Regions from separate parts of the Cobetia sp. MC34 genome, predicted to be linked through region 2. Evidence: predicted binding sites of a transcription regulator. Region 2 holds the regulator's gene; the other holds the start of a gene.
The links. The regulator FNR, encoded in region 2, switches genes on or off when oxygen is low (the NO sensors DNR and NnrR bind a similar motif). The targets are predictions, from matches to a motif close to TTGATNTANATCAA.

Region 1: a site for FNR is predicted at 2,548-2,561, ahead of IZU87_RS05370 (OmpW/AlkL family protein). Genes of this name have one in related genera too.

What each region holds. Positions count from the first base shown of each region.
Region 1 is NZ_JADPPY010000006.1:126,087-130,353, reverse strand. It holds gene IZU87_RS05380 (lipopolysaccharide kinase InaA family protein) at 509-1,372, shown strand; gene IZU87_RS05375 (OmpW/AlkL family protein) at 1,734-2,327, shown strand; gene IZU87_RS05370 (OmpW/AlkL family protein) at 2,675-3,424, shown strand; gene IZU87_RS05365 (DMT family transporter) at 3,563-4,267, opposite strand, start outside.
Region 2 is NZ_JADPPY010000004.1:86,159-90,425, reverse strand. It holds gene IZU87_RS03545 (cbb3-type cytochrome c oxidase subunit I) at 1-1,209, shown strand, start outside; gene IZU87_RS03540 (cbb3-type cytochrome c oxidase subunit II) at 1,206-1,823, shown strand; gene IZU87_RS03535 (hypothetical protein) at 1,849-2,127, shown strand; gene fnr (fumarate/nitrate reduction transcriptional regulator Fnr) at 2,416-3,165, shown strand; gene IZU87_RS03525 (fatty acid cis/trans isomerase) at 3,373-4,267, opposite strand, start outside.

The DNA of each region.
Region 1 (4,267 bases), on a different contig from region 2:
ATCAGGCCGACTCTCGCCGGCAAGCACACAGGCAATGGCACCGTGGCACCAAGACCTTGGTCGACATTGTCTACCCTCCCGCGCCAGTCTCCAGATGTCAGGTTGTCGCACTCACCGGGCGCATGTCGCACCCGCTACCTCCGCCAAGTACCTGCTGTCACTGGACAACTCCGCTGCAAGCCGCATGGATGCTGGAGCGACGGGCCTCGCTGGCCTGGCGCCATCTCAACGCTGACTCTGCGCACCCCTGCGCGCGCTGCGACCATCGACCACACTGCGACGTTGCACCACGCCGCGACCGACTGGCGCACCCAAGCGGCGCCAGCCGCCGCGCAGCAAGCCATCACGGCCCCGCGCCATTGACGCGCTGGGAAGGAGAGTTTTGTCCCGCAGGCCTGTCACTTCCCCAGCAGGCTAACTATCATGGCCAGTCATCGCAGCGCTCACCGACAAGGATTGCCAGTGCACGCTTACCGCCTATCACCCGAGACCGTGATTCCTACCTGACATGACGCATCGCTCCCCCATTCATCCCTCTGCTGGTCACACCGCCACCACCAGCCCCAGCGCCACGGCGCCGCGCGGCCACGGCGATTACTGCGAAGCCGGCCTCGCCCGTCTGCTGGAGCAGCACGACCTCAATAGCTTCGATGCCCTGTGGCAAGTGGCAGCCCACGACGTCGACGCGCCGAATCGTGAACGCGGCGGCGTCTCGACGGTTTCGCTGCTGACGCTCGAGGATGAGGACGGCAACAGCCATCGCCTCTATCTCAAGCGCCAGACCAACCACCTGGGCCGCAGCCTGGCGCGCCCGCTGGGCGAGCCGACCTTCTCTCGTGAATGGCGTGCCATCCGCCACTATCACGCGCTGGGAATACCGGCAGTGGACGCCGGCTGGTACGGCGAGCGGCGTGCTGGCCGGGAATGGCGCGCCATCCTGATCACCTTCGATCTCGCCGAGCGCGATGATCTGGATCACTGGCATGAACGCTGGTCAGAGCTCGATGCGGGCATGCGCTCTCAGGTCATCACCGCCAGCGCCCGCCTCGTGCGCGAGATTCACCAGGCTGGCCTGATGCATGGCTGTCTGTTCCCCAAGCACCTTTTCCTGAGTCGCCCGCCGAGTGAGTCGCCGGACAGCACCTGGCAGATGGACGCCGTCATCATCGACCTCGAGAAGACGCGCCGCTTCGTGCTGCGCCGCCACGAGTGCCTGCGCGATCTCTACGTGCTGTGGCGCCGCCTGAAGGGCTGGCAGCACGATGAATGGCGACAATTTCTTGCCGTCTACCGCGATGCGGATGCGCAGAGCGCCGAGGTCAGTCAGTGGCTGAAAGAGCTGGAAGCACGCGCCGCACGCAAGCGGCGCTGAGCCTGCAGAAGCCGGTGACGGTCTTTGGCGTAGTGAGCAATAACCTCGCGCACGGCATGCGACCAAGGTCTTGGTCACCTTGCGCGAGGATGAATGAGGATGTCGCTCGAATGCGTCAGCACAAGTCTCACTCGTGAGACATTAAACTTCCCTGAAATAATCGGTAACATCCGCTAACAGGACACCTAATAAGTTTTCAAACAACGTTCTAAAAAAATGCTTGCCAAACAGAACGCTGTTTTTTATAGTTTGCAGCGTCCCCTGATCGACGCAGCCACGCAGAGCACACGGCCCAAGCCGTAGGGTAGCGAGGCACTGCTGACAGGCAGCTCACGAAGCCAAGCTTCAAGGAGAATTACACATGAAAGCTATCAAGATCCTGACCGCTACTGTTATCGCCGGCACCATGGCTATGGGCGCACAATCCGCCATGGCATATGGCAAGGGTGATACCTTCCTGCGCGGTGGCGTTGCCAAGGTCGACGGCAAGAGCAACAACGGCAACGGTCTGATCGCCAAGGACGAGTCTGGCTTCGCCGGTTCCGTGGGCTACATGTTCCACGACAACCTGGCCATCGCCCTGCAGTCCACTGAAGAATTCAGCACTGACTGGGAAAACAGCGCCGGTGGTTTCGATCAGATGCCGATCAACCTGATGCTGCAGTACTACCCGCTGGGCGGTACTGAAGCCCGCGTCCAGCCGTACGCTGGTGTCGGCCTGAACTACACCCACTTCTCCGGTGAGTCTGCCGGTGGCCAGAGCATGGACATCGACGACAGCTACGGCGCCGCTGCCGAGCTGGGTGTTGACCTCAAGATCACCGAAGCCTGGGCCGTCAACGGCTTCGCTCGTTACGCCGACGTCAAGGCCGATACCAAGATCGCCGGTCAGGACGTGAACGACACCGAGCTGGACCCGGTCACTGTCGGTGCCGGTGTCACCTACCGCTTCTAAGTCCTCGCACGAGGCGTGAACATGCCTCCAGCGAGTACCTGGCAAGCCGTGTGATGCCGCATCATTCACTAAAGCGTCAGCGATGGAGCTCGGCAACGCCGAGCCGCCCAGGCGCCAGATGGGCATCACACACAAACGCCGCAGACCTTCGGGTCTGCGGCGTTTTCGTTGTGGGCAGCCAACGGCCACATGGCCAATCTTCGCCGGCGCGGCGCAGAAATTGACCTGGATCAACCACGCCCCTGACCAAGCAAGAACGCCCGTAAACTTTTGCCCCAGGTCAAATTTCTCGAAATTCGGCTACCTAGAATGAGGGCATTGTTTCCCGCCATCCTTCAGGAGCCATCATGTCCGACGTCGTCACTCGCCAAGCCTCCCTCCCCGCGCACCTGACTTCGCGTAGCCCGCGCTCTGCAGCACGCCCGTGGCAGCTTCTGGCACTGGCAGGCCTCACCGGCCTCGCGACTCTCGGTGCCGCACCGGCCATGGCCGCCGACTCGCTGAATGCCAGCTCTCACAGCTCTCTCAACTCTCTCAGCTCTCTCAACTACGGCGCCGGGCAGTTCTGGACGCGTGCGGGTGTCGCCAAGGTCTCGCCGAAGAGTGACAACGGTCGCATCGATGCCATCGGTGCCGACGTGGATGTCGATGATGACAGCGCCTTTGCCTTCACTCTCGGCTATCGCTTCACCGACACCTTCGGTATCGAGCTGCTGGCGGCGCAGGATTTCGACCACGACATCTCGCTCAATGGCCAGAAAGCCGGTTCCGTCGACCACCTGCCGCCGACCCTGACACTGCAGTACTACCCGCTTGGCGGACGTGAATCGCGCATCCAGCCGTACATCGGTGCGGGCGTCAACTACACCCACTTCTCCGATGAAACCCTCGACGATGGCACCAAGCTCGAGATGGATGACAGCTGGGGCGCGGCCGCACAGATCGGCGTCGATCTGGTGATCAACGAGCACTGGGCGGCCAACGTCGCCGCCTGGTATCTGGATATCGATTCCGATGTCACCGTGGCAGGCAGCGTCAACGACAAGGTCGAGATCGACCCCATCGTGACCATGGCCGGGATCAGCTACCGCTTCTGATCAGCCACTTCCTGGCTAGCGCTTCTGACTGGCCAGAAACGACAACGCCCCGCCAGCCCATCTCGGGCCGGCGGGGCGTTGCGCTTTGTACCTGGTGCGGTGTGCGCTGTGCGTTGTGAGTTGTGCGCTCGGCACGTATCAGCGCGGGGCGGCCTGCCCACTGTTCGTTGCCGAAGCATTGGAAGTTGTTGCAGTCGATGAGGTTGAGTACGCTGGCGGCGTGGCGTCCTCCGCCGGCGCCTTGCTCACCTTGCCCGGACGCGGGCGGTCCAGCACCAGTCCCAGCACCACCAGTGCGGCACCCGCCACCATCAGCGCGGTCCACTGTTCATCGAACAGCCACCATGCCATCAGCGCGGCACACGGCGGCACCAGGAAGAAGGTGCGCGCGACCTGATGGGCCTCACCCCGCTCCAGCATCAGCATCAGCAGCCAGATGGCACCGACCGAGATGGCGATCACCAGCCAGGCCATGGTCAGCAGCAGACGCGGCGTGGGGTCAAAGACAAAGCTGCCGACACTGGTCGCGGCGACGACGAACACCGCGCCCGCACCGAGATACTGGAACATCAGCCCCTCGACCAGCCCCATGCGCCCGGAGACCCGCTTCTGCCAAAGCGTCGAGCTGGACACGCCGATCAGCGCCACCAGGCACCAGACAAGCCCGATCAGCGGCCACTCCAGGGTACCAGCGCCGTCCTTGGCAAGCCCTGCCCCCAGCACCAGACTGACGCCGATGGCGCCACAGCCAAGCCCCACCCACTGCCTGGCGCCCAGCCGCACGCCGAACAATGGCAGTGACAAGGCCGCCGTCACCAGTGGATGCAGGCTGACCAGCAGCGC
Region 2 (4,267 bases):
ACCTTCCTCGGCTGGCAGGCCGTGGTCGCGCTCGGCGCACTGGCGATTGTCGCAGGCTACTCCTCGGGCCAATACATGGCCGAAGCGCCCTGGCTCGTCGATCTCCTGATGACCCTCGTCTGGCTGACCGTGGCGTGGGTCTTCTTCACGGTGCTGGAACAGCGCACGCTGCGCCGCCTGCCGGTGGCCTGCTGGTACTTCATCGCCGGCCTGATGCTGGTGTTGATTCAGCATGTGCTGATCTCGCTCAGCGTGCCGATCGGCCTGCTGGAATCGATACCGCTCTTCACGGGCAGCCTCGAGGCACTGATTCAGCGCTGGCAGGCAGGACCTCTCCCCGGCGGCATCTTCGCATTCGGCCTCATTGCCTTGCTCCATCACATGGTGACGAGCCGCTCGCGGCTGCCGCTCTACTCGCACCGGCTGGCCACCACCAGCTTCTGGATGCTGGTGCTGCTGGTGACATGGGGAGGTGCTCCGCTGCTGTTCGCGAGCGCCCTGCCGGCCTGGAGCCAGACGCTGGGCATGGCGATGGGCATCCTGCTGCTGGCGCCGGGGCTGGCACTCAGCCTCAATGGCCTGATGACACTCAAGGAGGATTGGCACTCATTGCGCCGGGATCCGCTGATCTGCCTGGTGGCGGCAACTCTGGTCAGCTTCGCCCTGGCGGTACTTGAGTACAGCCTGCTGTCACTGCCGACCCTCAATGCCCTGACCTTCAGTGCCGCCAACAGTCTGTCGCCGGCAGCAAGCCTGGGAGTGGTCGCGACAGTCGCCATCGTGATGGCCTATCACCTGCTGCCCCCGATGCGCTCCCTCGCGCTGCTCAAGACTCACGCCCTGCTGGCCATCATCGGCACCCTGCTGTGCGTTGCCGCCAGCTGGGCGACCACGCTGCTTCAAGGCAGCATGTGGCATGTACTGGCAGATGACGGCAGGCCGCTATACACCTTGAGCGAGGTGCTGGAAGTGGCCCGCATGCCGATGATGATCTCGCTGGGCGGGCTCGCCTGCTGGGCGCTCGGCTTGCTGCTGATGCTCCTCAATGTGACGCGCACCCTGGCTGATCAAAAGAGCGAACGCCAAGCCGCTCATGAGCGCCAGCGCCTGAGCTCCGGCTCGCACAAGGCATCATCAGAACCTGCCATGCACTCTGCGTCCCCCTCTACCACGCCCCCTGCCACATCCTCGGGAGGGCACTACGCATGAGACATGTCCTGCTCGAACGTCACGCCGGCCTGATGACGGCACTATGCCTGCTCACCATGAGCCTCGGCGCCCTTGCCCAGCTGGTGCCGCTCGGGGCTCACCCCAGCCTCGCCAGCGCGCCAGAAGACCTCAAACCGCTGAGCGCCCTGGCGCTGGAGGGCCAGCGCATCTACCAACGCGAGGGCTGTCAGCAGTGCCACACACGCATGGTGCGCGATCTACCTGGCGATACGGCGCGCCACGGCGATGCGACGATCGCCCGGGCGCGCTACTACGACCGTCCCTCGCTGTGGGGCGTCGAGCGTTGGGGGACGGATTTGAGCCAGCTGCCTGCGCAGCATGACGATGCCTGGCAGCGCCTGCATCTGAATGACCCGCGCAGTCAGGTGCCGGGCTCAGCGATGCCCGCCTACCCGTGGCTGTTCGAGCAGGCGTTGAGCGGCGAAGGCATCGCGGCCCGCATGCGAGCCCTGCAAGGCCTGGGCGTGCCCTACGCGGAAGACGAGATTCTCGCCGCCCCCAATGACGTACGTGGCACTGCCGAAATCACGGCTCTGCTCGCCTACCTGCAGCAGGCCGCCCCCGCGAGCGACATCGCTAGCCGTGGCCCATGACAGGACACCGCTCAGGAGACACGACATGAATCTGCTGGAGACAACTGGACTCCCCCTGTTCTGGAATCTCTGGGTGCTGGCCCTCACGCTGGGCAGCCTGGTGCTGTTCGCCATGCTGGCCCTGGGCAGTCTTTCGCGCGCTGCAAGCGCTGACAGCGACGAGCGCGAAGGCGATGGCCCCATGCAGGAACATCGCATCAACGGCGTACGTCAGCCTGACACGCCAGCGCCACGTGCCTGGGGCAGGCTGGCACTGGCGACGCTGGCCGCCGCACTGATCCTGCTGCTCGGCGCAGCTGGCTGAGGCAGGTCGTCGCGGTATGGTCACGCAGGGCCAACCAGGCCTAAAGTTCACACACCTTGCAACGCCCATGGGTTGGGCAGGATAATGAATTAATAAAATCTAATATTATGGCGTCACGAAATTGCACTGCCCCAGCCGATGAGCGCTCAGACCCTGGCCGCTCGACTCACTTCGGCTGGGCGGGGTAGCGGCGGGCGACAAGGCCCCGCCCCACCGTTCGTTGCGCCCGAAAGCCCCCTCCGCTGCCCTGCCCCAGGGGTAGCGGTGACATTCCTCAGGAGAGTCACCATGACGGCCAATGCACAGGCATCACACCGCTTGCGCGCCCATGAAGCCCGCTGCCAGACCTGTTCGCTGAGTTCACTGTGCCTGCCACTGGCACTGAACATGGAAGATATCGACCAGTTTGACGCCATCATCCGCCGTCGCGCGCCACTCAGAAAAGGGGAAGTGCTCTTCACCCAGGGCGATGCCTTCGATTGCGTCTTCACGGTGCGCTCCGGAAGTCTCAAGCAGATCACCAATGAAAACAGCGGCATGGAGCAGCTGACCGGCTTCTACCTGCCCAGCGAGCTGGCCGGGCTCGATGCCATCGACAGCAATTGCTATCCCGGCACCGCGGTGGCGCTGGAGACCACAACCGTCTGCGAGATCCCCTTCGACCGCCTCAATGCGCTCTCGGAGCAGATGCCGGAGCTGAGAACCCAGCTGTTCAAGAGCCTGAGCAAAGAGTTGCACGAAGATCGCCGCATGATGATGCTGCTGTCGCGCAAGACAGCCGATGAGCGGCTGGCGAGCTTCCTGGTCAACCTGTCACAGCGCTTCCGTCGCCGTGGCTATTCGCCGTACAGCTTCCGCCTCTCGATGGCACGCGCCGATATCGGCAACTATCTGGGGCTGGCCGTCGAAACCATCAGCCGTATCCTGACCCGCTTCCAGACCCAGGGGCTGGTCGACATTCGTGCCCGCGAGGTGCATATCCTGCATCTGGATGGCCTGATCGAACTGGCCGAAGGCGAGTGTCAGGGTGGTCGCTGATGACGCCTGCTGACAGCACATCACGCTGAGCGACACTGCGCTGATCCGCCGCCAGGGCGCCATGCCGGCACCACACAAGACAGAAGCCCGCCACGCAATTTGCGTGGCGGGCTTCTTCTTTCTGTCAGGCCAGTCGTCAGTCGTCCTGACAACTCTGACAACCCTGACAGTCCTGACAACAGGGCTTGTCTCGGCCTTCGCTGGCGATCAGCGGTTCTCGAGGCGGTTATAGTCCAGCAGGCCCGCTTCGACAGGGCGATCAGCATAGTTGGTGCGCAGCACGCTGTCGGAGAACTCCCAGAAGCGCGGATCAGTCCGGCGCACCCCGATATCGGCCTGCAGGGCGCGATAGTCCTCTTCGGTCTCGAGTGCCGCCACCCGCTCTGCCAGCCCCGTCAGGGTGTCAGGCGTCAGACGCCAGAAGGCATTCGGGTAATCGCCCGCCACGCCCCGCAAGACATCGAGAGTGTCTTCCTCAGGACGGCGATTTTTCTCTTCATCGAACAGGCTGGTGATGTTGGCGTGGGCGGAATTGCGCAGCACGCTGTAAAGGCGCGGCGAGTCATCAGTGCCATCCTCCAGCGCGACGATCGTCACCTCCGGCATCAGGCTGGCCGAGACTCCCTGCACCGCAGCGAGGGCCTGCAGCTCATGTCGCACGTGCTCGTCCTCGACATTGCTCAGGCTGCGCTCATGGCCGAGTTCCGGCGCGAGGCGCTCCTGCATGCGCCGCATCAGCCCAAGGCGAGCCTGGTTCGGGGATGACAGCTCCTGCGGTGTCCAGACGATGCCACTGGGCGCATCGAACTGCGGCGGCTTCTTGAACAGCAGCTCGACAAGCCCGGGGCTGACGTCGCGATACCAGCTGTCATGCACCGCCTGACGCTCACCTGCCGGCAACAGCACCAGCAGGTTGTTCTCGCCTTCCATGCGCAGGAAGTCCATGTACAGACGGGTGACAAGCTGATGGCCGAGATTGCCGTAGACATCGAAGCCGGCGACCAGCAGGTAGTGGATGCGCTCCAGCATCGGGTAATCGATGATCCAGCCCGTCTTGGGCACGCCACCGACCAGCCCCTTCATCACCGCCGCATTGTCGAAG